Regions from separate parts of the Streptomyces sp. TAA040 genome, predicted to be linked through region 4. Evidence: riboswitches for the same ligand, from Rfam matches in the RefSeq annotation. Region 4 holds a riboswitch; each other region holds the start of a gene.
What was found. Region 4 has a riboswitch for cyclic di-AMP ahead of H300_RS0115155 (M23 family metallopeptidase). Riboswitches for the same ligand answer to the same signal wherever they lie in the genome.
Positions count from the first base shown of each region.

Region 1: another riboswitch for cyclic di-AMP. It lies ahead of H300_RS0106030 (NlpC/P60 family protein); the one in region 4 lies ahead of H300_RS0115155 (M23 family metallopeptidase).
Region 2: another riboswitch for cyclic di-AMP. It lies ahead of H300_RS0104065 (transglycosylase family protein); the one in region 4 lies ahead of H300_RS0115155 (M23 family metallopeptidase).
Region 3: another riboswitch for cyclic di-AMP. It lies ahead of H300_RS0109740 (transglycosylase family protein); the one in region 4 lies ahead of H300_RS0115155 (M23 family metallopeptidase).

Region 1 covers NZ_AUKR01000006.1:69,669-74,716, forward strand. The annotation lists gene H300_RS0106025 (hypothetical protein) at 92-445, shown strand; gene H300_RS0106030 (NlpC/P60 family protein) at 498-1,688, opposite strand; cyclic di-AMP (ydaO/yuaA leader) riboswitch at 1,695-1,845, opposite strand; gene H300_RS0106040 (DUF1707 and DUF2154 domain-containing protein) at 2,086-2,727, opposite strand; gene pcrA (DNA helicase PcrA) at 2,847-5,048, shown strand, end outside.
Region 2 covers NZ_AUKR01000005.1:23,743-28,790, forward strand. The annotation lists gene nirB (nitrite reductase large subunit NirB) at 1-617, shown strand, start outside; gene nirD (nitrite reductase small subunit NirD) at 761-1,099, shown strand; cyclic di-AMP (ydaO/yuaA leader) riboswitch at 1,610-1,788, shown strand; gene H300_RS0104065 (transglycosylase family protein) at 1,792-3,069, shown strand; gene ppdK (pyruvate, phosphate dikinase) at 3,282-5,048, opposite strand, start outside.
Region 3 covers NZ_AUKR01000009.1:129,062-134,109, forward strand. The annotation lists gene H300_RS0109735 (transglycosylase family protein) at 1-214, shown strand, start outside; cyclic di-AMP (ydaO/yuaA leader) riboswitch at 1,080-1,224, shown strand; gene H300_RS0109740 (transglycosylase family protein) at 1,231-1,887, shown strand; gene eno (phosphopyruvate hydratase) at 2,138-3,418, shown strand; gene H300_RS0109750 (septum formation initiator family protein) at 3,592-4,068, shown strand; gene H300_RS26005 (DUF501 domain-containing protein) at 4,123-4,764, shown strand; gene H300_RS0109760 (Ppx/GppA phosphatase family protein) at 4,761-5,048, shown strand, end outside.
Region 4 covers NZ_AUKR01000015.1:103,898-108,945, forward strand. The annotation lists gene H300_RS0115150 (M16 family metallopeptidase) at 1-1,142, shown strand, start outside; cyclic di-AMP (ydaO/yuaA leader) riboswitch at 1,393-1,542, shown strand; gene H300_RS0115155 (M23 family metallopeptidase) at 1,555-2,337, shown strand; gene H300_RS0115160 (GntR family transcriptional regulator) at 2,557-3,243, shown strand; gene H300_RS0115165 (HPr family phosphocarrier protein) at 3,384-3,665, opposite strand; gene H300_RS0115170 (GNAT family N-acetyltransferase) at 3,875-5,048, shown strand, end outside.

The sequences.
Region 1 (5,048 bases), on a different contig from region 4:
TCGGAGCATCCGGTGCTGTGCTGTGTTCGGGGTGGCGAACGGGGCGGGTCTGACTCTTGCGGTGTGCTAATACCCCGATACGCTCCGCGTCATGGACGTACTCATCAATTTCTTTGTCGGGCTGCACATCATCGGCATCGCGGCACTCCTCGGCGGCTTCCTCCTCCAGATGAAGGCGATGAGCGCGGGCGAGGCCCGGCTGACGCCGGGCATGCTGCACGGCGCCTCCACCATGCTCCTGACGGGCCTCGCCCTGGTCGGCTTCAACCAGCTCGCCGACAACGACGTGAACCACGTCAAGGTCGCTGTCAAGCTCGCGGTGCTGGTGGTGATCCTGGTGCTCGTCTACGTCAAGCGCGACGAGCAGCGGGTGCCCGCCGGCACGATGGCCGCCGTGGGCGCGCTGACCTGCCTCAACGTCTTCCTCGCCACCATGTGGGTGTGACGCCCGCCCGGCCCCGCCCCACGAGGGTCCGGGCGGCCGACCCCGCCCGGCGTCAGGCCGGCCGCACCGCGCTGTGGAAGGGCATGTAGTCGATCGACTCGTACTTCACGTCGTCGCCCGGCTTGGAGGCGTGGATCATCTGGCCGCCGCCGACATAGATGCCCACATGGGTCACGTCCGGGTAGAAGAACACCAGGTCGCCCGGCTGCAACTGCGACTTGGCGACCCGCGTGCCGATGTCGACCTGGTCGTAGGTGGTGCGCGGCAGCTCGACCCCGGCCGCCCGCCAGGCCGCCTGGGTGAAGCCCGAGCAGTCGTACGAGTTCGGGCCGGCGGCACCCCAGACGTAGGGCTTGCCCAGCTCGCGCTTCGCGAAGGCCAGTACCTGCGAGGCCCTCCCGCTGCCGGCCGTGTCCTGCGATCCGTCCGCCCCCCCGGTGCCCGCCGTCTGCTCCTGCGAGGCCGGCTGCCCGCCCCCGGACGCCGGAGCGGCGGTCTCCCGCTCGGCAGCGGCCTCGGCGGCGGCCTTCCGCTCGGCAGCCGCCTTGCGCTCCGCGGCGCGTGCCTTCTCCTGGGCCTCGCGCTGCTTCTCCCGCTCGATGGCCGCCAGCCTGGCCTTCTCCTCCTCGGTCAGCTCGGACAGCAGGGTGCGGGCCTCCGCGAGCTTGCCCTGGACGGACTTCTTCTCCTCGGCCAGCTTCGTCTGGGCCCGGTTCAGCTCGGTGAGGTTCTTCGTCGCCTCGTCGCGCTTGTTGCCCGCCTCGCGCTGCTCCTCCTGGAAGTCGCCGACCGCCTGCTTCTGCTGACCGGTGAGCCGCTCCATCACGTGCGTCTGCTGGAAGTAGCCCTGCGGGTCCGCGGAGAGCAGCAGGGTGGCCGTCTCCGACATACCGCCGTTGCGGTACTGGGCGGCGGCGAAACCGCCCAGCTTGCGCCGGGCGTCGTTCAGCCGTTCGGTCCGCTCGGCGACCTCGTCCAGCAGCCGGTCTGACTTCTTGCGCTGCTTCTCGGCCTTCTCCTTCGCCGCGTTGTACTTCTGGGTCGCGGCGCCCGCCTGCCGGTGCAGCTCGTCGACCTTCTCCTGCGTCTCCTCCAGTGAGGGGCCGCCGTCGCCGGGTGCCGCGACGGCGCTCTGCGAGAGCAGCGTGACGGAGGCGAGCGCGGCGGCGGTCGCGCCCACCGTTCCTCCGCGCAGCGCGGCCGACTGCCGCACAGGGACACGCGGCTTGCGGTGTGTCGCCAAGACGGCAACTCCTTCCGTGGGCCGCCTACCGGGTTAGCTGTCGGGTTCGGGCGTCGGAAGGCTGCCCTACGGGTCCCTGCGCGGGCCCCGATTCACCCCGGAAGTGCACGGGTGGGTCCCCGGCTCCGGCGGATGCCGGACTCGGCGGAGGCCGCCCGTGCCGGCACTGTCGCCGACGGTCTCCGGGCCGCCTGAGGCAGCACCGTAGCCACGACACGGTGCTCTTGGGAAGACGGGTGCGCGCTATGTCCGAAACCGATTCGTTATCCGCGCGGCTCCGCGTCCGCTCGGTGACCTGCCGTGATCGGCTCCGGCCCGGGTGGGCAGGAGGCGGCGCCGCACCGGGCGGATGTGGGGCCGCCCCGCCGCACCGGGGGCGGGGCGGCCCCCGCGCCCGTCAGCCCTGCTGCTCCCGCGCCAGCCATTCCTGCTGCTTCTGCCGCTTCCACTGCTCCCAGCGGTTGGGGTAGCGGATCCGCACGTCGCCCATCGCGGTGCGCCCGCTCAGCTCCAGTGTCGGGGCACCGGGGACGGGTGGCTCGGAGACCCGGTTGCGGACCGAGCCGATGCTGACCCGCATGCCGTGGGGGCGGACCGACCACCCCGGGGGCACGACGATCGTCACGTTGCCCATCGCCGCGTTGATCTCCAGGTGGACCTCGCGCTGCCGGCACTCGGCCTGGGAGAAGTCGATCCGGACGTCCCCCATCCGCGAGGTGGCGGTGATCCGGGACGGCACCACCCAGTAACCGGTCTGCGTGATGTCCCCGGCCCCGGCCTTGAGCACCATCGGCTCACCGGCGCGCGGCTCGGGGGCGCCGGCGGTGGTCGGCAGGTCCGCGGTCAGCGGTTCCAGCTCGCCGTAGGTCTTCGCCCCGAATGCCCGCTCCAGCCGGTCCTCCAGCTCGTCGATGCCGATCCGGCCGTCGCCGGCGGCCTCCCGCAGCGTCTCGGCCACCGCTTCCCGGTCCGCGTGCGAAGCCCGCAGTTCGGGGTCGTGGCCGGGTCCTGGCGCGGTCGCTCCGGAGGGATCAGTCATGCCGCCAAGTCTAGGAGGTGCCCGCGGCCCCGGACAGAGCCGCAGACCGCTGCGTGCCGGGGCGGCGGACCCGGTGCTCGCCCCGGGGGTGACGGAGGGAGCCCTTAGACTCGGCAGCGATGAGCAGCCTCTTCGACGACAGCTTCCTGGCCGACCTGGAGCCCCCCGCGGGCGAGGCTCCGCCGCCGGACCCCGAGCACCCCGCCGCGCCGCAGCCGGAGGAGGTGCCGGACGGCCTGTTCGCGGGCTCGTTCGCCGGTCCCGGCGGCCCCCGGGACGCGTTCCACCGGGGCGGCGCTCCACGGACGGTCACGGACCCGGAGGAGCTGCTGGCCGGTCTGAACGAGCAGCAGGGCGCCGCGGTCGTGCACAGCGGCGGGCCGCTGCTGATCGTCGCGGGGGCGGGCTCGGGCAAGACCCGGGTGCTCACCCACCGCATCGCGTACCTGCTGGGGGCCAGGGGAGTGCACCCCGGCCAGGTGCTCGCCATCACCTTCACCAACAAGGCGGCCGGCGAGATGAAGGAGCGGGTGGCCGAGCTGGTCGGTCCGCGCGCCCAGTCGATGTGGGTCTCCACCTTCCACAGCGCCTGCGTGCGGATCCTGCGCCGGGAGAGCAAGCGGCTCGGCTTCACCTCCTCGTTCTCCATCTACGACGGGGCCGACTCGCGCCGGCTGATGGCGCTCGTCTGCCGCGACCTGGCACTCGACCCCAAGCGGTTCCCGCCGAAGGCGTTCAGCGCGAAGGTCTCGAACCTCAAGAACGAACTCGTCGACGAGGAGGACTTCGCCGCCACCGCGGCGGACGGCTTCGAGAAGACGCTGGCCGAGGCGTACACCCTGTACCAGGCACGGCTGCGCGAGGCCAACGCGCTGGACTTCGACGACATCATCATGACGACCGTCCACCTGCTCCAGGCGTTCGACGACGTCGCCGAGCACTACCGCCGGCGCTTCCGGCACGTCCTGGTCGACGAGTACCAGGACACCAACCACGCCCAGTACACCCTGGTCAGGGAGCTGGTGGGGACGGGCCGAGCAGTGGGACCCGCCTCGGCGGACGACGGTCAGGGCGAGGCGCCCGCCGGGCCGGAGCGCGCCGAGCTGTGCGTGGTGGGCGACGCGGACCAGAGCATCTACGCCTTCCGCGGCGCCACCATTCGCAACATCCTCCGTTTCGAGGAGGACTACCCGGACGCCACCACCATCCTGCTGGAGCAGAACTACCGCTCCACCCAGACGATCCTCGGCGCGGCCAACTCCGTGATCGAGCGGAATGAGAACCGGCGGCCCAAGAACCTGTGGACGGAGGCCGGGGCCGGCCCCCGGATCACCGGCTACGTCGCCGACACCGAGCACGACGAGGCCCAGTTCGTCGCCGAGGAGATCGACCGGCTGACGGACGCGGGGGACGCCAGGGCGGGGGACGTCGCGGTCTTCTACCGCACCAACGCCCAGTCCCGGGTCTTCGAGGAGATCTTCATCCGGGTCGGCCTGCCGTACAAGGTCGTCGGCGGGGTGCGCTTCTACGAGCGCAGGGAGGTCCGCGACGTCCTGGCGTACCTGCGGGTGCTCGCCAACCCGGAGGACTCCGTTCCGCTGCGGCGCATCCTGAACGTCCCCAAGCGCGGCATCGGCGACCGGGCCGAGGCGATGCTGGACGCCCTGGCGCTGCGCGAGCGGACGACCTTCCCGGACGCGCTCCGCCGCGTCGACGAGGCCTACGGGATGGCGTCCCGCTCGGCCAACGCGGTCAAGCGGTTCAACACTCTCATGGAGGAGCTGCGCACGGTCGCCGAGTCCGGTGCCGGTCCGGCCACCGTGCTGGAAGCCGTACTCGAACGCACCGGCTACCTGGCCGAGTTGCAGGCGTCCACCGACCCGCAGGACGAGACCAGGGTGGAGAACCTCCAGGAACTCGCCGCGGTGGCGCTGGAGTTCGAGCAGGAGCGCGGGGAGGACGACCCGGGCACCCTCTCCGACTTCCTGGAGCAGGTCGCCCTCGTGGCCGACTCCGACCAGATCCCCGACGAGGACGACGGCGAGGCCGAGAACACCGGCGTCATCACTCTGATGACGCTGCACACGGCCAAGGGCCTGGAGTTCCCGGTCGTCTTCCTCACCGGCATGGAGGACGGCGTGTTCCCGCACATGAGGGCGCTGGGCCAGCCGAAGGAGCTGGAGGAGGAGCGCCGGCTCGCCTACGTCGGCATCACCCGGGCGCGGGAGCGGCTGTACCTGAGCCGCTCGACCCTGCGCAGCGCATGGGGACAGCCGGCCTACAACCCGGCCTCCCGGTTCCTGGAGGAGATCCCGCCGGAG
Region 2 (5,048 bases), on a different contig from region 4:
ACGGGGTGCAGGACTCGGTGCGGATGGCGATCGGTCTGGAGCTGCGCTACCGGGGCCTGCGGGCGCCGCACAAGCTGAAGTCGGCGGTCTCCGGCTGCCAGCGGGAGTGCGCGGAGGCGCAGAGCAAGGACTTCGGAGTCATTGCCACCGCCAACGGCTGGAACCTCTACGTCGGCGGCAACGGGGGCGCCACTCCGCGGCACGCCGACCTGCTCGCCCAGGACCTCTCGGACGCCGGGCTGGTCCGGCTGATAGACCGCTTCCTGATGTTCTACATCCGCACCGCGGAACGGCTGGAACGCACCTCGGTGTGGCTGGAGCGCATCGAGGGCGGCCTCGGCCACGTCCGGGAGGTGGTGGTGGACGACGCCTTGGGCATCTGCGCCGAGCTGGAGGCGCTGATGGCCTCGCACGTCTCAGACTACCGGGACGAATGGGCTGAAACCCTCGCCGACCCGGAGAAGCTCCGCCGCTTCGTCTCCTTCGTCAACGCTCCCGGCACACCCGACCCCTCGGTGCGGTTCGTCGGCGAGCGCGAGCAGGTCAAACCCGATCTGACCCTGCTGGCGGGGCCGGAGATCCCCGTCCGCCGCCTCGAAGGGAGCGCCACCCGATGAGCCCGACCCGCCCTTCCCCCGTCACGGCCGCCGAACCCGCCGACTCTCCCCCGTGCCCGCTCCCGAGCGGCGGACCGCACCCGAACACCGGGGCGTCCACCGACGCCGGGGCGCACCCGGCCGACGGCGGGACGGCCGCCCGGATCGAGGTGCGGGCCGGGGACTCCTGGCATCCGGTCTGCGCTCCCGGCGACCTGGTGCCGGGCCGCGGAGTCGCGGCACTGCTCCCGGACGGGCGGCAGATCGCCGTCTTCACCGACCGCAGCGGCGGCGTCCACGCGGTGGACAACCGGGATCCGTTCACCGGTGCGTACGTGCTCTCGCGCGGACTACTCGGGTCCGCGGCGGGCCGGCCGTTCGTGGCCTCCCCGCTGCTCAAGCAGCGCTTCGACCTGGCGACGGGCCGCTGCCTGGACGACGACTCGGTCATCGTCCGCACCCATCCGGCCCGCCTGACCGGCACCGGCGAGCCGCCGCCCTGAGCACCGGCGAATCGCGTCCCGCCGCCCGTCGGGATGGCGGGACGCGACCGATTCATCCAGCAACGTCGCGTCACAAAAGCCCCTCAAAGTCACCTCGCACCCAAAACGGACAAGCGGTGTGGCAGTCAAGAGGTGGGTGATTTCGGAACCTGACACCCTCTCAGCTTCCACGGGTCGGGAATGCACCGATATAAGGAAGCACGAGACGGTTCGGGTGACCGGACTCACAGGACCGCGCCCCCGTACAATTGCACCTCGTCGGCCACTTCTCGCCTCAGCGTCAATTCCCCTGCTCAGTGCGGTTTTTATGTGCACATGCAAGCCCGCACGTCCGTGACGTCGGAAATGATCGATCTCACAGCGCGCCGAAAATGCTCCCATGCGACCCCCGGAGCGGCTGAGCAAAACCTGGTTTCGCTTGTCCCGGCCAAATCGTTGTGATTACCGTTCATCCCGCCACCGCATCCCGTGCGGAGGTCCCACGCCGGTCACGCCGAATCCTGCCGCCGGTAGAGGGAAACGACTGCATCAGGCCGGCAGGAGCGGGGGAACCAAGGTAAGTGCCGGACCGCGGAGCACGCGGGTCGGCTAGGGGTGAAGCCATGCGCCACCGGATCACGGTGGGGGATGGCCGGGCAGCTCCAGCCCGAATCCGACAGCTCACCTCGCAGGCGCAGGAGAGGACTCAACCCATGTCTCGTGGTCGCCACCGTCGTCCGCGCAAACCCCTGATGTCCCGTCAGGTCTCCAAGGTCTCGCTCGCCCTCACCGCGGGCGGTGCCGGTATCGCTGCTCCGCTGATCACCGCGGGTTCCGCGAACGCGGCCCCGGTCTCCGTGTGGGACAAGGTCGCCGAGTGCGAGAGCACCGGCAACTGGTCGATCAACACCGGAAACGGCTTCTACGGCGGTCTCCAGTTCCAGCAGTCGAGCTGGGCGGCTGCCGGCGGCACGCAGTACGCACCGCGCGCCGACCTCGCCACGAAGGACCAGCAGATAGCCGCCGCCGAGAAGCTCCTGGAGATGCAGGGCCCGGGCGCCTGGCCGGTCTGCGGCCCGCGTGCCGGCCTGAGCCAGGACAGCGGCACGCCGGACATCGCCCCGGACGGCGCGCAGAACAACGCCTCCGAGTCCGGCGCGAAGACCGAGCAGCAGTCGGAGCAGGCCGCGCAGCCGAAGAAGTCCGAGCCGCAGGCCGCCGAGCAGAAGAAGGCCGCGGCCGCGAAGTCGGAGGGCTCGCACGACTACACCGTCGCCAGCGGCGACACCCTCCACAACATCGCGGTCGCGGAGCACGTGCGGGGCGGCTGGCAGACCGTCTACGAGCAGAACCGCGAGACAGTCGGCAGCGACCCGGACCTGATCTTCCCCGGCCAGCGGCTCAGCCTGGACGGCAGCGGCGGTACGTCGGACGCCCCCGCCGAGAAGTCGAGTGCTCCCGCCGAGCAGCCGAAGCAGCAGTCGGCCGAGAAGCAGGAGCCGAAGCAGGAGAAGCCCGAGCCGAAGCCGGAACCCGTGGAGGAGCAGAGCCAGGAGCCCGCTGCTCCGGCCGAGGCCGCCACCACCGGCGGGTTCACCGCGCCGGTGGACGGTGCGCCCAGCACCGCCTACCGCGCATCGGGCGGAAGCTGGTCGAGCGGTTACCACACCGGAGTGGACTTCTCCGTCGGCACCGGCACCTCGGTCCGTTCGGTCGGCACCGGCACTGTGGTCTCCGCGGGCTGGGGCGGCGCCTACGGCAACGAGGTCGTCGTCAAGCACGCGGACGGGCGCTACAGCCAGTACGCCCACCTCTCCTCGCTCTCCGTCTCCGCCGGCCAGAGCGTCGGCGCCGGCGACCAGCTCGGCCTGTCGGGCTCGACCGGCAACAGCACCGGCCCGCACCTGCACTTCGAGGTCCGCACGGGCCCGTCGTACGGCTCGGACATCGACCCGCTGGCCTACCTGCGCGACAACGGCGTCTCCCTCTGAGCGACGCTCCCCCAAGGGGACGAGAGACCGGCCGTGCCCCTCACGAGGGGCACGGCCGGTTCTTCCGTCCGCCGGTGCGCCTCCGCCCGGCGGAGTCGGGAGGGGCGGCGGGGCCTCCGCACAAGGTCTCCCACCGTCCCCCTCCCGGGGACCGGGGCCACCGCCGCAGTGAGGGTCAGGGCGCGGCGGCGACCCCGGAGGTCGCGGTCGTGTCAGCGGCTGTCGCTCCCGGTGCTCCGTGCCGCGGCCCGGCCGGCTTCCAGCCGGGCGACCGGGATCCGGAAGGGAGAACAGGAGACGTAGTCCAGGCCGACCTCGTGGAAGAAGTGCACCGACTCGGGGTCGCCGCCGTGCTCCCCGCAGACCCCGAGCTTCAGCTCCGGCCGAGTGGCCCGCCCCGCCTCCGCCGCGTCCCGGACCAGCTTGCCCACCCCGTCCAGGTCGATCGTCTCGAAGGGGGAGACGCCGAAGATGCCCTTCTCCAGGTAGGCGGTGAAGAAGCTGGCCTCGACGTCGTCCCGACTGAACCCCCACACCGTCTGGGTCAGGTCGTTGGTGCCGAAGGAGAAGAAGTCGGCGGACTCGGCGATCTGGCCCGCGGTGAGCGCCGCCCGGGGCAGCTCGATCATGGTGCCGAGGGTGAGACCCAGCTCCACCCCGTAGGCCGCCTCCACCTCGGCGATCACCCGCTCCGCGTCGTCCCGGACGATCTCCAGCTCCTGGACGGTGCCGACCAGCGGGATCATGATCTCCGCCCGCGGGTCGGCCTTGGCACCCTTGCGTTCGGCGGCGGCCTCGGCGATCGCCCGCACCTGCATGCTGAACAGCCCGGGCACGACCAGCCCGAGGCGTACCCCGCGCAGCCCGAGCATCGGGTTCTGCTCGTGCAGCCGGTGGACGGCCTGGAGGAGCCGGAGGTCGTTCTCGTTGGCGTCCCGTCGGGACTCGGCCAGCGCGACCCGTACCGACAGCTCGGTGATGTCCGGCAGGAACTCGTGCAGCGGCGGGTCGAGCAGCCGCACCGTCACCGGCAGCCCGTCCATGGACTCGAAGAGCTCCTTGAAGTCGCCCTTCTGGAGGGGCAACAGCGCACCGAGGGCGGACTCCCGCTCGGCGTCGGTGTCCGCGAGGATGAGGTGCTCCACCAGTTCCCGGCGCTCGCCGAGGAACATGTGCTCGGTCCGGCACAGCCCGATGCCCTGGGCGCCGAAGCGCCGGGCCCTGGCCGCGTCCTCCGCGTTGTCGGCGTTCGCCCGCACCCGCAGCCGGCGCATCCGGTCGGCGTAGGCCATCATCCGGTGCACCGACTGCACGAGTTCGCCGGCGTCGTCGGCCCCGGCGTGCATCCGGCCCTCGAAGTACTCGACCACGGGTGAGGGGACGACCGGGACCTCGCCACGGTAGACCTTGCCGGTGGAGCCGTCGATGGAGACCACGTCCCCCTCGTCGACGACCACCGTGCCCCTGCCGTCCGGGTGCGGGGCCGTGAGCCGGCGGCGCTTGGTGTCCACCTCCAGGTCCTCGGCGCCGCAGACGCAGGTCTTGCCCATCCCGCGGGCCACCACGGCGGCGTGCGAGGTCTTGCCTCCCCGCGAGGTGAGGATGCCCTCGGCGGCGATCATGCCGTCCAGGTCGTCCGGGTTGGTCTCCCGGCGGATCAGGATGACCTTCTCCCCGGAGCGGGACCACTTGATCGCCGTGTACGAGTCGAAGACCGCCTTGCCGACGGCCGCGCCGGGCGAGGCCGCGATGCCCCGGCCGAGCTGCTCGGGCCGCTCGCCGCCGGCCGCGTCGAAGCGCGGGAACATGAGCTGGGCGAGCTGGGCGCCGTTCACCCGTTGCAGGGCCTCCGCCTCGTCGATCAGCCCCTGGTCGACGAGTTGGGTGGCGATCCGGAAGGCGGCGGCGGCGGTGCGCTTGCCGACCCGGGTCTGGAGCATCCAGAGCGTGCCCCGCTCGATGGTGAACTCGATGTCGCA
Region 3 (5,048 bases), on a different contig from region 4:
CGGCCGGGACGCCGACCGCGAAGAGCTCGCTCCGGAGGACTACGAGGTCGAGCAGGGCGATTCGCTGTCCGGGATCGCCGAGGACCACGAGATGGACGGCTGGACGGGCCTCTACGAGGGCAACCAAGCGGTTGTCGGTTCGGATCCCGACCTGATCCACCCCGGGCTGCGCCTGGAGGTCGGCCTGGAGGCAGCCGGCCAGCAGACGGACTGATCCGTCCCTGCGGGGGCGGCCTCCGGTCCGGCATCGCCGATCGTGGCCGCCCTGCGGCTTCGCGCCCCGCCGCCTCGTGCCCGCGGCCGCGTATGGCGTTCCCCGCCCCGGGTGCGGGGCTGCCCGGCCCTGAGCGGCGCTCTCCGGCCCGTGCGGCCCCTCGACGCCGCGCCCCTGTGGCGCCCTCCGCGCGGGACGCATGGCCCCCCGGTGGCATCCCGCCGGTCCCGGTGCCCTGGCCCCGGTCTCTTCCCCCGGCGGTCCCGTGGCCCACGCCCGGTCCGCCCCGCCCCGCCCCGCCGCCGGCCGTACCCGGTCCGTCCCGCAGCCCTGCGCCGCGGACCACCGTGCGCGGGGGCCTCGCGAGCGGGCGGCGCCCGGGGCTCCGAACGGGTGATCCGCGGCACGTTCCGGGCCGGTTGCCCGGCTCCGGCCCCGTTCGATCGGGGGACGGGCGGGTCCGCGGCGACCGCCGTGGGACCCGTGCGGACCCTGGGCTCCCGCCCGGGGCCGGGCGGCACCCGGCGGAGGGGCGGGGGGGCGACGCGCCCGCGCTGTACGCAGCCACAACGCACTTCGACACGCCGCCACGTCCGGCTCAACCCGCTTCCTGACCGGCACGGATGTCCGGTTTGCGGAAATGTGAGCCTGATCTCCCGCCGTGACCGCCGTGTCCCTGCAATGGAGCAGGGTAGGTGCCGCCCGACCTGCGACGATTTGCATTTCATCAGTCAAATCGACGGTATTGATCGCTATCGAGGATGTTTGATCGCTTAGGGGTGCTGTGTTTACGGTCGTGCTCGTTCGCTACTGCGGACCTCGATGACCGTCACGCCGAATCCTGCCGGCGGTCGCCGGGAAACCGTCGCGTACAGCGCCGTTGGCAGGAGCGGGGGAACCAGGTAAGCGCCGCTCAGGCGGCTTGGGGTGAAGTCCGGCACGTGTGCCGGACCGGGCCACTCACGTCCCGAACCCGACAGCTCACCTCGTAGGCGTCGGTGAGGAAGAAACACAGCATGCTGTTCTCCACCAAGGGTCGTCACAGCTCCTCGTCCAGGACCGCCCGCGCGGTCACCCTGGCAGCCTCCGCCGGTGCACTCGTCGCCCTCCCGCTGGTCGGCGCCACCGGTGCCCAGGCCGCCTCGGTCGACACCTGGGACGCGGTCGCGCAGTGCGAGTCCGGCGGCGACTGGTCGATCAACACCGGCAACGGCTACTACGGCGGCCTGCAGTTCTCCCAGTCCAGCTGGGCGGCGGCCGGCGGCACCAGCTACGCTCCCCGTGCGGACCTGGCCAGCAAGGGTCAGCAGATCGCCACCGCCGAGCGGCTGCTCGACATGCAGGGCCCGGGTGCCTGGGCCTGTGCCGGAGCCGGCAACCTGACCTCCGGCGGAGCGGACGCCCAGGTCGACACCGGTGGCAGCGCCCCGGAGCAGACCGCCGAGCAGCCGGCCCAGTCCGAGCAGCAGGCGGCCCCGCAGGAGCGCGAGGCCCAGCCCGAGCGCCCGTCCCGCTCGCAGGGCTCCGGTGACTACACCGTGAAGTCCGGCGACACGCTCGGCTCGATCGCCGCGGCTAACGGAAGCAGCTGGAAGCAGGTCTACACCGAGAACAAGTCGGTCATCGGCGGCGACCCCAACCTGATCTTCCCCGGTCAGCTCCTGAACCTCTGAGTCCCACCGGCCCGGTGACCTGCCGGGACCGCTGAGACGGTGTACGAAGGACCCGGCCCGACGGATCGCACGATCCGCTCGGGCCGGGTCTTTCTTCATCACCGGAACAAAACTTCCCCGCCGGCGAATCCTCGCTGAGCTGCGGCTTCACCCGGCGTTCCGGTCCACGACACGGACCGGGGACCCCGCGGGGGCGGGGAGACCGTTAGGCTCACGGGTCAGGAACCAGACACACACGAAGGAGAACCTCGTGCCGTCCATCGACGTCGTCGTAGCCCGCGAGATCCTCGACTCGCGAGGCAACCCCACGGTCGAGGTCGAGGTCGGCCTCGACGACAGCAGCACCGGTCGTGCCGCTGTTCCGTCCGGTGCCTCCACCGGTGCGTTCGAGGCCCTCGAACTCCGCGACGGTGACAAGGGCCGCTACGGCGGCAAGGGCGTCGAGAAAGCCGTCCTCGCCGTCATCGAGCAGATCGGCCCCGAGCTGGTCGGCTACGACGCCACCGAGCAGCGGCTGATCGACCAGGCGATGTTCGACCTGGACGCCACCGCGGACAAGTCCTCGCTCGGCGCCAACGCGATCCTCGGCGTCTCGCTGGCCGTGGCGCACGCCGCTTCCGAGGCCTCCGACCTGCCGCTCTTCCGCTACCTCGGGGGCCCCAACGCGCACCTGCTGCCGGTGCCGATGATGAACATTGTGAACGGCGGCTCGCACGCCGACTCGAACGTGGACATCCAGGAGTTCATGATCGCTCCGATCGGCGCGGAGTCCTTCTCGGAGGCGCTGCGCTGGGGCACCGAGACGTACCACGCGCTCAAGGGCGTCCTCAAGGAGCGCGGCCTGGCCACCGGACTGGGCGACGAGGGCGGCTTCGCCCCGAACCTCGGCTCCAACCGCGAGGCGCTCGACCTGATCCTGGAAGCGATCCAGAAGGCCGGCTACACTCCCGGCCGGGACATCGCCCTGGCCCTGGACGCCGCCGCCTCCGAGTTCTACAAGGACGGCTCCTACGCGTTCGAGGGGCAGACGCGCACCGCCGAGCAGATGACCGACTACTATGCCGAGCTGGTCGCGGCATACCCGCTGGTCTCCATCGAGGACCCGCTGTACGAGGACGACTGGGACGGCTGGAAGACCATCACCTCGCGTCTCGGCGACAAGGTCCAGCTGGTCGGCGACGACCTGTTCGTCACCAACCCGGAACGGCTCCAGCGCGGCATCGACGAGCAGTCCGCCAACGCGCTGCTGGTGAAGGTGAACCAGATCGGTTCGCTGACCGAGGCCCTGGACGCCGTCGAGCTCGCCCAGCGCAACGGTTTCAAGTGCATGATGTCCCACCGGTCCGGCGAGACCGAGGACGTCACCATCGCCGACCTCGCCGTCGCGACCAACTGCGGTCAGATCAAGACCGGCGCCCCGGCCCGCTCGGAGCGCGTCGCCAAGTACAACCAGCTGCTGCGCATCGAGGAGATCCTCGACGACGCCGCCGTCTACGCCGGCCGCAGCGCCTTCCCGCGCTACAAGGACTGACCGCCCCGAACCGCCCGCCCCGTCCGGTCGCCGCGCTTGCCCCTCCCCGGGGGTGCGGCGAACCGGTCGACGCGGCGGTCCGACCGCCCGTCGCCCGCCGTCCCGGCCCACGGTCCCGTACCGTGAGCCGGGACGTGTGACGTGGCGGCAACGGACGGACTTCGGGAGGCGATGTGGCCGCGGACCGGGAACGGTTCAGCACCGCGACCAGACTCAGGGCGCTCGGTGAGGAAGCCGCAGCCCGGGTCTACCGGGCGCAGAGCAACCGGTTGCGCGCTCCGCGCCGCAGCCGGCTCACCGGCCGGGCCGCGCTGCTCGCCCTGGTGGTGTGCTCGCTGGTGGTGGCGCTCGCCTATCCGATGCGGCAGTACGTGTCGCAGCGCTCGGACATCGCCGAGCAGCGCCGCGCGGCCACCGAGGCGAAGGAGTCGGTCGAGGAACTGCGGGACGAGAAGGTCCGCTGGCAGGACCCGGCCTACGTCGAGCAGCAGGCCCGTCGGCGCCTGCACTACCTCCGCCCCGGTGAGATCGGCTTCATCATGGAGGACGGCAGCGCCGACCCGCGCCGCCCCACCGACCGGCGGGCCGCCGACCGCGCCTGGTACCTCAACTTCTGGGACGGCGTGGACACCGCCGACCGCCCCCGCTGACGGCACCCGCCGTCCGGCGAACCGTGACGAGAGAGCGAAGAGTCGAGCCCGACGATGGACACCCCGCCGCCTGCCACCGACCCCACCCCGCCGACCGACGAGGACGTCGCGGCCTTCCGGGAGCAGCTCGGCCGCCCGCCGCGCGGCCTGCGCGCGATCGCGCACCGCTGCCCCTGCGGCCGGCCGGACGTCGTGGAGACCGCGCCGCGGCTGGAGGACGGCACGCCCTTCCCGACCACCTACTACCTCACCTGCCCGCGTGCCGCCTCCGCGATCGGCACCCTGGAGGCGGACGGCGTCATGAAGGAGATGACGGCCCGGCTCGCCGTGGACGAGGAGCTGGCCGCCGCCTACCGGGACGCGCACCGCGACTACCTGACACGCCGGGATGCCATCGAGGAGCTGGCCGGTTTCCCCAGCGCCGGCGGGATGCCCGACCGGGTCAAGTGCCTGCACGTCCTGGTCGCCCACTCGCTGGCGGCCGGGCCGGGCGTCAACCCGCTCGGTGACGAGGCACTCGCCATGCTGCCCGAGTGGTGGTGCAAGGGCCCGTGCGTGACGGCCGGTCAGCAGCCGGATGTCCCCTCGCAGGACGCGCCGCCCGCGCCGGCGGGCGGGGAGGCCCCCGACCCGGCACACCACGGCACGCGGACGCGTGCCCCGCAGACCTCACAGCACTCGGAGGAGCGCGCATGAGCACCGGACCGTCACCGGCCGGGACGACCAGGGTCGCCGCAGTGGACTGCGGCACCAACTCCATCCGGCTGCTGGTCGCCGACATCACGCCGGCGACCGGCCGGTTCGAGGAGCTCGACCGGCGGATGCGGATCGTCCGGCTGGGCCAGGGCGTGGACCGCACCGGGCGCCTCGCCCCGGAGGCACTGGAGCGCACCTTCGCCGCGTGCCGGGAGTACGCGGGGGTGATCCGCGAACTGGGGGCGGAACGGGTGCGCTTCGTCGCCACCTCCGCCTCGCGCGAC
Region 4 (5,048 bases):
ACAGTGCCGAGGACTTCGCCGCCGAACTGGAGCGCTGCGGCGCCACCTGGGGCGCGCACGCCGACCACCCGGGCCTGCGGGTCTCACTGGAGGTCCCCGCTTCCCGCCTCCGGCAGGCGCTCGGGCTGCTGGCCGACGCGCTGCGCGCGCCTGCCTTCCCCGACGCCGAGGTGGCCCGGCTGGTGCGCAACCGGCTGGACGAGATCGCGCACGAGCTGGCCAGTCCGGCGCGCCGGGCGGCCATCGCCCTCTCCGGGGAGCTGTTCCCGGCCGACTCGCGGATGTCCCGGCCGCGCCAGGGCACCGAGGGCACGGTCGCCCGGGTGGACGCGGCGGCCGTACGGGCCTTCTACGAGGCCCATGTGCGCCCGGCCGCCGCCACCGCGGTGGTCGTCGGCGACTTCACCGGCGTGGACCTCGCCGCCGCGCTGGAGGAGACGCTCGGGGCGTGGACCGGCTCCACTGCCGAGCCCCGGCCGGTCCCGCCGATCACGGCGGACGACACCGGCCGGGTGGTCGTCGTGGACCGTCCCGGTTCGGTGCAGACCCAGATCCTCATCGGGCGGATCGGCGCCGATCGGCACGATCGGGTGTGGCCGGCCCAGGTGCTGGGCACCTACTGCCTCGGCGGGACCCTCACCTCCCGGTTGGACCGGGTGCTGCGTGAGGACAAGGGCTACACCTACGGGGTGCGGGCCTTCAGCCAGGTCCTGCGCTCCACTCCGGAGGGCACCGGCGCCGCCATGCTGGCGATCAGCGGCTCGGTGGCCACCGACGTCACCGGGCCGGCGCTGGCCGACCTCTGGCAGGTGCTGCGGACGCTCGCAGCGGAGGGCCTCACGGACGAGGAGCGGGACGTCGCCGTGCAGAACCTCGTGGGCGTCGCCCCGCTGCGGTACGAGACCGCCGCCGCGGTGGCGGACACCCTCGCCGACCAGGTCGAGCAGCACCTGCCGGACGACTTCCAGGGCCGGCTGTACGTCGGCCTCGCGGAGACCGGCACGGTGGAGGCGACGGCCGCCGCGGTGAACGCCTTCCCGGTGGACCGCCTGGTCACGGTGCTGGTCGGGGACGCCGAGCAGATCGCCGAGCCGGTGCGCGAGCTGGGCATCGGGGAGGTCCGGGTGGTCGGCGGCCAGTAGCCGCACCGGCCCGCGTCCGTCCGCGGTCGGGCCGGGCGGGACGTAGCTGCGCCGCCGCCCGGCCCGCCGTGCGTCGACCCCTGTTTCGGGTTTCCGGCAAGCAGGGGTCGATTTTTGTCCGTATTGGGATGATATGCGGGTGTGATTCCTGTGGGATGGGCGACAAAGGACGAGATCGGTTTGGTAGCAGCGAGATGTCCGGTTTAGCTTCGGTTGCGCTGCCGTCAGAAGTGTCCGCGCCGCGGCCGACGCGCAGCGAACGCCGAGTCCCCGTGAGGGAGCCGGGGACCCACCGAAGTCCTTGGGGTGAATCCGGGCGCTTCCCAGTGAAATGCGCCGGTAGGAGACCTTCCTGCTCCGAACCCGTCAGCTAACCCGGTAGGCGTGAAGGAAGGAAAGGAGCACGCCTGCCATGGCGTTCAAGCATGCTGCCGCCTCCTGGCGGCGCCCCAGCCGTGCCGTGCGGACCGGAGCCCGGATCGCCGGCGCGAGCACCCTGACCGTCGGCCTGGTGGCCGGTGTCTTCGCCGGCTCCCCGGTGGCGGCGGCCGACAGCGCGTTGCGTGTGGCCGGGATCGGCCAGGCGATCGCCCTCGGCAACGCGACCGTGCAGGGCGTATCGGCCCAGGCCGATGTCCAGCACCGCGCGGCGGAAGCCGCGAAGGCCGAGGCGGCGAAGAAGGCCCGAGCCGCGAAGAAGGCGAAGGCGAAGAAGGACCGGGCGGCCGAGCGGGCCGCCGGCTCCCGGTCCGGCGCGACGAAGGCGGCCCGCAGTGCCAAGCGCGCCGCGGCCTTCGTTGCTCCCGTTACCGGTTCCCCGGTCACGACGCAGTACCGCACGGGTGGTTCCCGGTGGTCCTCCGGGAGTCACAGCGGTATCGACTTCGCCGCTGCGTCCGGCACCCCGGTGCGCGCGACCGGTGCCGGCACCGTCGTCGAGGCGGGCTGGGGCGGCGCCTACGGGAACAACATCGTGATCCGGCACCGGGACGGCGGCTACACCCAGTACGGTCACCTGTCGTCGATGGGTGTACGGGCCGGCCAGCAGGTCGACGCCGCCCAGGGCATCGGCCGCGTCGGTTCCACCGGCAACTCGACGGGACCGCACCTGCACTTCGAGGCGCGTACCGGCCCCTCGTACGGCTCGGACATCGATCCGCTGGCCTACCTCCGAGGCAAGGGCGTCGGGCTGTGAGTCCCGTCCCCCGCTGAACGGTCCGTGCCGGTGCGACGGCCGGTGCGGACGAACACAGGACCCCCGGGTGCGACATCCGGGGGTCCTGTGCTGTTCTCCCGCGGCCGGCCCGCGCGTTTTCCACCCGATCAGGGACGGGCATCAAAAGAGCCCGCCGAGTGGAATAGAGTTCGACTCAGCGACATCTCGAAACGCGGGGATTACGCCGGAGGTAGGGCCATGCGCATTGCGGCGCACACGGTATGCACAGCGGTTCGGGACGACATCGTCTCCGGTGCTTTTCCGCCGGGCGCGCGGCTGACCGAGGAGCAGCTCGCCCGCAGGTACGGGGTGTCCCGTGTGCCGGTGCGCGAGGCGCTGCGGATGCTGGAGTCGGAGGGCTTCGTGACCACCCGCAGGCATGTCGGCGCCCATGTCGCCGAACCCACCGAGCAGGAGGCGGCCGACCTGCTGGACATTCGTGCGCTGTTGGAGCCGCTGGGCGCCGCCCGTGCGGCGCAGCGCCGTTCCGAGGCGCATGTCAGGGTGCTGCGGGGCCTGGTGCGGCTCGGCCGACAGCGCGCTGAGCAGGGGCAGTTGTCGGATCTGCACGCGCTGGGGGACTGGTACCACGAGACCCTCGCACAGGCGTCGGGGAGCCCGGCGCTGGCTGCGCTGCTGACCCAGCTCCGCCGGAAGATCACCTGGATGTACGCGGCCCCGGCGGTTGAGCCGCCGGTGGGGGCCACGGCGGTCTGGCAGGAGCACGGTGCGCTCGTGGACGCCATCGCCCGCCGGGAGCCGGAGCGGGCCCGCGCGCTCGCCGCGGCGCACGTGGAGCGTCCGGTGGCAGTGCGCCGGCGGCGGCACCCCGCGGCGGTGAGGAGTTCGAAACCTGCTGTAAACAACGAACGCGGCCGCGTTTAACACACCGTGTATACAAAGGGCGGAGAATTTTGCGGGGTGATTCTCCCCTGCCCGAATACCTGCGGGCAGGGGAAAGGCGGCAGATCCGTCGATCCGCCACCTTTACCTGAGTTTCCACCCGGTGCTGCCCGGAGAATTCTTCAGACAGCCTCGGGCAGTTCCTCGAGCCCCTCGGCGACCAGTTTCGCCAGCCGGCCCAGCGCCGCGTCCGCGCCTTCGGCGTCGGACGCCAGGACGACCTCCTCGCCGCCCTCGGCGCCGAGTCCGAGGACGGCCAGCATCGATGCGGCGTTGACGGGCGCTCCGCCGCTCTTGGCGACGGTTACGGGGATGCCGGCGGCGGTCGCGGCGCGGACGAAGATGGAGGCGGGACGGGCGTGCAGGCCCTCGGTCCAACCGACGGAGACGCGGCGCTCAGCCATGATGTTGCCCTTCCTTCGGAACAGTTGTCTAGACCAGTTTCGCACGCGGTGGCGACCGGTCCGGTACGGGCACTGTCCTCCCGCGCCGACCCGCCGTCGCACCCCCCCGTCCGCCTCCTGGGACGACGGCCTGCGCCGCCGCCGTTCCGCGAGGCGCCTCCCCGGCCGCCGTGCCCCCGGAAAGCGGCCTTCGGCCGTACGCTGGCCCCATGCAGACGCCCGAGGAGCGTGCCTACCCGACGCACTGGGAAGCCGACGTGGTGCTGCGCGACGGCGGCACGGCCCGGATTCGGCCGATCACCGCCGCGGACGCGGACCACCTCGTCAGCTTCTACGAGCAGGTGTCGGACGAGTCCAAGTACTACCGTTTCTTCGCGCCCTATCCGCGCCTGTCCGACCGGGACGTCCGCCGGTTCACCCACCACGACTACGTCGATCGGGTCGGCCTCGCCGCGACGGTGGGCGGCGAGTTCATCGCCACCGTCCGCTACGACCGGATCGACGGAACCGGCCGGCCGGCCTCGGCACCGGCCGACCTCGCCGAGGTCGCTTTCCTCGTCCAGGACGCCCACCAGGGCCGCGGTGTCGCCTCCACCCTGCTGGAGCACATCGCGGCCTGCGCCCGCGAACGCGGCGTGCGCCGCTTCAACGCCGAGGTGCTGCCCGCCAACAGCAAGATGATCAAGGTATTCACGGATGCGGGCTACTCGCAGCGGCGCAGCTTCGAGGACGGCTCCGTGCACCTCACGCTCGACCTCGAACCCACCGCCGAGTCGGTCGCCGTGATGCGCGGCCGGGAGCAGCGCGCCGAGGCGCACTCCGTGCAGCGGCTGCTGGCACCCCGGTCGGTTGCCGTCGTCGGTGCCGGCCGCGGGCCCGGCGGCGCGGGCCGCGCGGTACTGGAGACGCTGCGCGCGGCCGGCTACACCGGCCGTGTCCACGCCGTCAACCACCACCTGCCACCGGAGGCGACCGCGCTGGACGGGGTGCCCGGGGTGCCCGCCCACCGCAGGCTGAGCGACATCCCGGAGCCGGTGGACCTCGTGGTGCTGGCCGTGCCCTCCGACCAGGTCGACTCGGTGGTCACCGAGTGCGGTGAGCACGGGGTGCAGGGGATGGTGGTCCTCTCCGCCGACTTCGACCGCGCCGCACAGCGCGATCTCGTGCGCCGGGCCCGCTCGTACGGCATGCGGATCATCGGTCCGAACGCTTTCGGGCTGATCAACACCGCCCCCGGGGTCCGGCTCAACGCGACCCTGGCCCCGCAGACACCGCGCCGCGGGCGGATCGGGCTGTTCACCCAGTCCGGCGCCATCGGCATCGCCCTGCTCGGCGGGCTGCACCGGCGGGGCGCCGGGCTGTCGTCCTTCGTCTCCGCGGGCA